DNA from 2 places in the Bradyrhizobium quebecense genome. Region 1 is predicted to be linked to the other one. Evidence: riboswitches for the same ligand, from Rfam matches in the RefSeq annotation. Region 1 holds a riboswitch; the other holds the start of a gene.

Region 1 (2,197 bases):
CGGTATGGATCGGCACCGGATCATATTTGCCGGCGAACTCCAGGATCTCGGCTTCGCCGATCGTGTAGGTGCCGAGCTGGAATGTCTGGCCCTCGGTGAGATCTTCCGCATACAGCATCGCGCGCCTCCGTCTGTCGCGCGACGATAGACCAATGCTGCGGGCTTTCCATGACCTCCGGGGCCATGAACTTCGCGCACCGGGCTCCGGGCGCGCGGAAACGACGCGCGCGGCACCCGCCGCCCGCGTCTCGCTACAAGCCCCCGCGGCTATTGCAGCCGCGCCGCCCTCGCCTTCGCGGCCTTCACCGTGTTCTCCATCAGGCAGGCGATCGTCATCGGGCCGACACCGCGCGGCACCGGCGTGATCGCGCCGGCGACCTGCACCGCTTCGTCGAAGAAGACGTCGCCGCACACCGCGTAGCCGCCGTCCGGCTTCTCGACGCGCGTGGTGCCGACGTCGATCACGATGGCCTGCGGCTTGATCCAGTCGCCGCGCACGAGCCCAGCCTTCCCCACCGCGCTGACCAGGATATCGGCCTGACGGCAGATCTTGCTGATGCCGCGGGTGTGGATGTGGGTTTGCGTCACGGTCGCCTGCTCCTGCAGCAACAGCGCGGCCATCGGCTTGCCCACGATGTTGGAGCTGCCGATCACCACGGCATGAGCGCCGGTGAGATCTCGCCGGATCGACTTGATCAGCCGGAGACAGCCGAGCGGCGTGCACGGCACCAAGGCATCGTCGCCGTGAAACAGCCGGCCTGCATTCAGCGCGTGCAGGCCGTCGACATCCTTAGCGGGATCGACCGCCGCCATCACGCGCAAGGCGTCGATATGCGCCGGCAGCGGCAGCTGGATCAGGATGCCGTCGACATCGTCGCGCGCATTGAGCGCGTCGATCCTGGCAAGCAGATCGGCCTCGTTGGCGTCATCCGGCAGGCGCTCGACCTCGCCGCGCAGGCCAATCCGCTCGGCCATCCTGACCTTGCTCTGTACGTAAATCTGGCTCGCCGGGTCACAGCCAACCAGCACGACCGTGAGCCCGGGCGCGCGGCGCAGCCGGTCCAGTTCGCTCGCAACCTTGTCGATGACAATTTGGGCATGTGCATGCCCATCAAGAATGTTCGCCGTCATGGCACCTCCGTTTCGAAGCGGTGCCCAGGCGCGCGGCGTTCAGTCTCTGCGCTCCCCGATGGTGGTCCATCCAAGCGCCAGTCGCGCAGATGCCGCCGTCATAGCCGCCCGGCCCGGCAAACGCAAATCACGCTCGCTTGCGGCCGAACCGGCGACGAATTGCCCCTGTTTTTGCCGGTGGATCGGTGCCGGGCGGGGCCCTTCCGGGGGTAGGATTCGGGCAGAACTTGCGATAAGCCTCGGCGCTTGCCGGGCTTTTCCGATCCCCGGCGCCATCCTTCCGGTCATCACGCCACTTCGGACATTTTCACCATGAGACATATCATCCTCGCGCTGGCGCTCCTCTGCCCGGCTGCCGCGCTTGCTCAAGGCACCGCTCCAGCCACCACGCCACCGCCCGCCGCTGACAAGCCGGCGGCGGCCTCGCAGCCGATGGTCGGCGACAAGCCGCTGGTCCAGGTCGGCAAGAAATCGGCGGCCAAGAAGGGCGAGAAGGCCGCAGCACCCGGCAAGCCGCAATCGGTCGCGCAGAAGCTCCAGGCCTGCCAGGACATCGACGACGCCACCAAGGAGCGGCTGATGTGCTACGACGAGATCTTCAAGCCGCAGCCCAAGCCGAAGGCCGCCCCTGCCAAGGGCGTCGCCGAATGCCGGTTCGTCAAGGAGGAGGACGAGCGGCTGACCTGCTACAACGGCTTCGCCGACAAGATTCCGCGCCTGCCGCGCTAACCGGTTCCGGCCACCACGGGCGCCTTCCCGCAACCGGTTACCGGGCTGGCATCGCGGACACGAAAATGCCGCCGCAAAGTGTTTGCGGCGGCGTATCGATTGCCGATTGCGGCGTGTCCGTGCCTACCAGGTACCGAAGCCGCCGAAGAAGCCCATGCGCGGCTGCTGCTGCGCGACACGGTAAGGCTGATACATTCCGGGCTGGGCCAACCGCATCGGCTGCTGGGAATGGGTATGGCTGTGCGCAATCTTGCGCTTCTTCGGCGCCTGCACCGGCTGCTCGGCCGGCTTCGCCTCGGCCACGACCGGCCCCTTGCGCGCGTCAGCCTTCTCCGGC
Region 2 (2,197 bases), 1.7 Mb from region 1:
GGCAAGAACCTTCGCGTTGTGCAGAACCTGCCGCGCGTAAACCTGGAAATCCGAGGTCGCCGCCTTCTTGAGCGTCACGGCAATCCCGGCCACGACGTTCATGTGAGGTCCGCCCTGCAAACCTGGAAAGACGGAAGCATCGATCCGACCGGCATTTTCCTTCCGGCACAGGATGATCCCGCCGCGGGGGCCGCGCAGTGTCTTGTGGGATGTCGTCGTCATGATGTCGAAGCCGGCATCAAGCGGATTGCGCATGACATTCGCGGCAACCAACCCGCCATAGTGGCTCACGTCAGCCATCGTGAGCGCGCCAACTTCGTCGGCGATACTCTTGAATGCCGCATAGTCCAGGTCGCGCGGATAGGAGCTGTAGCCGCACAACACCATCTTCGGACGCGCTTCACGCGCAATCGCGCGCAATTCATCGAAATCGATCGCGCCGTTTGACGGGGCCGTCTTGTAACGAACGAAGTTGAACAAGCGCCCCATGTGGGACACCGGCGCGCCGTGGGTGAGATGACCGCCGTGGGAGAGGTCCATGGCGAGAATCGTGTCGCCGGGCTTCAATAGGCCGAGATAGACGGCCTGATTCATCGGTGATCCGGAAAGCGGCTGAACGTTGGCGTGCTCGGCACGAAAAAGCGAGCAGGCCCGCTGGCGTGCGAGGTTCTCGATGCTGTCGGTATACTGCTGGCCGCCGTAGTATCTGCGTCCCGGATATCCCTCGGAGTATTTATTGGTGAAGACCGATCCGAGCAGTTCAAGCACCTCCGGGTACGTGTAATTCTCGGACGGAATCAGTTCGACGCCGTCCTGTTGACGGCGCTCTTCCCCTACCAGGGCGGCAGCGATCTCTTGATCGTTGATGGACAGTTCGTTGTGAAATGACGGCATGCTCGGGCTCCTCAACACGCTGTTTTTCCAGCAGATTGGTTGCCCAGGCGATCGGCGTTGGAACCCTTCGCGCTTCCCCGTGGTCGATTCCACGTTAGCTCGCCAGTCGCGCGATAGGACGAATGAGCACGGAGACTCTTCGTAGAGAAAAATCTAGCCGACCCGCGGACCTTTCGCAACCAATGAGTCCATCGCGTCATGCCTCAGCGCGGCGTCAGCTCCTCGCGCAGCGCCGACAGGATGGTGAGATCGGCGGCGTGCTTGCCGGCCTTGTCGGCCAGCGCCGCATCGGCGCCGTGGGCGAGCAGCGCTTTCGCAATCGCCGGATGGTTGCCCTCGGCGGCGATCATCAGCGCCGTGCGTCCGCGGGCGTCGCGTTCGTCGACCCTGGCGCCTGCGTCCAGGAGATAGGAGACGACCTCGAGCGCTTGCGCCTCCGGCACGGTCTCATCGGGGCCGGCCGCCCACATCAGCAGCGTCAGATCGTTGGCATAGCGTGCGTTGATGTCGATCTCGAGCGCGAGCAGCTGTTTGACGATGCCGAGCTGACCGGCGGCGGCCGCATACACCACCGGCGGCTTGCCGGTGTCGTCGGCCTTGCGGCCGTCGGCGCCGTGCGCCAGCAGCATGCGCACCACCATGTCCCGGCCGGCATAGGCGGCGGCCGCGACCGCCGAAGCGCCGCTGCGTCCGGTGAGATTGACGTCGGCGCCGCGGTCGATCAGGCGTTGCACGATTGCGACATGGCCGCGCTCGGCGGCAAGATACAGCGCGGTCGATCCCGCGAGGTTGCGCGCATCGACCGGCGCACCGCGGGCCAGCAGCAGGTCGACCATGTCGAGATGGCCGGAGCGGGCGGCGTGGCTCAGCGGCCTTGCGCCGAGCCGGTCCCGCGCGTCGACCGAGGCGCCGCCATCGAGCAGCGCGGTGGCGAGATTGATGCAATCGGCATTGGCCGCCGCAAACAAGGTCAGCGAGATTTCGACTGCGCTGAGCTGCGCCTTGTCGGTCTCGTATTTGCGGATCAGCTCGCGACACCGTGCCGGGTCAGCCGCCGCGCGGCTGCTGTGAACGCTGCCGGCAACTAACAGCGCGGCGATGGCGATGCGGCGATACAAGGCGTGTCCTCCGTATGGCCTGCTATCAGCATCGCCATTCGGATTGAGCGTCGCATGATCCCTGGTTGCTGCCAAGCCGCGCAGCCGCGCGAGAACACGATACCATTATGTGGAATAGCGAGCGCGACCGCGCTGCGCTCCCTCGCCCCGTTCTTACCTATCAGATTCACACATTCTGAAGCCTT

Evidence for each region. A riboswitch is a leader RNA that binds a small molecule or an ion and turns the genes downstream of it on or off. The one in region 1 is predicted to bind ZMP and ZTP.
Region 2: it holds a riboswitch for ZMP and ZTP, as region 1 does, so the genes downstream of both, HU230_RS24800 (serine hydroxymethyltransferase) here and HU230_RS16680 (bifunctional 5,10-methylenetetrahydrofolate dehydrogenase/5,10-methenyltetrahydrofolate cyclohydrolase) in region 1, are expected to answer to the same signal.

Annotation. Positions count from the first base shown of each region.
Region 1 covers NZ_CP088022.1:3,439,856-3,442,052, forward strand. The annotation lists gene HU230_RS16675 (MaoC/PaaZ C-terminal domain-containing protein) at 1-118, opposite strand, end outside; gene HU230_RS16680 (bifunctional 5,10-methylenetetrahydrofolate dehydrogenase/5,10-methenyltetrahydrofolate cyclohydrolase) at 268-1,131, opposite strand; ZMP/ZTP riboswitch at 1,147-1,226, opposite strand; gene HU230_RS16685 (hypothetical protein) at 1,444-1,860, shown strand; gene HU230_RS16690 (hypothetical protein) at 1,984-2,197, opposite strand, start outside.
Region 2 covers NZ_CP088022.1:5,138,608-5,140,804, reverse strand. The annotation lists gene HU230_RS24800 (serine hydroxymethyltransferase) at 1-894, opposite strand, end outside; ZMP/ZTP riboswitch at 929-1,014, opposite strand; gene HU230_RS24795 (ankyrin repeat domain-containing protein) at 1,098-2,012, opposite strand; gene HU230_RS24790 (IS4 family transposase) at 2,179-2,197, opposite strand, start outside.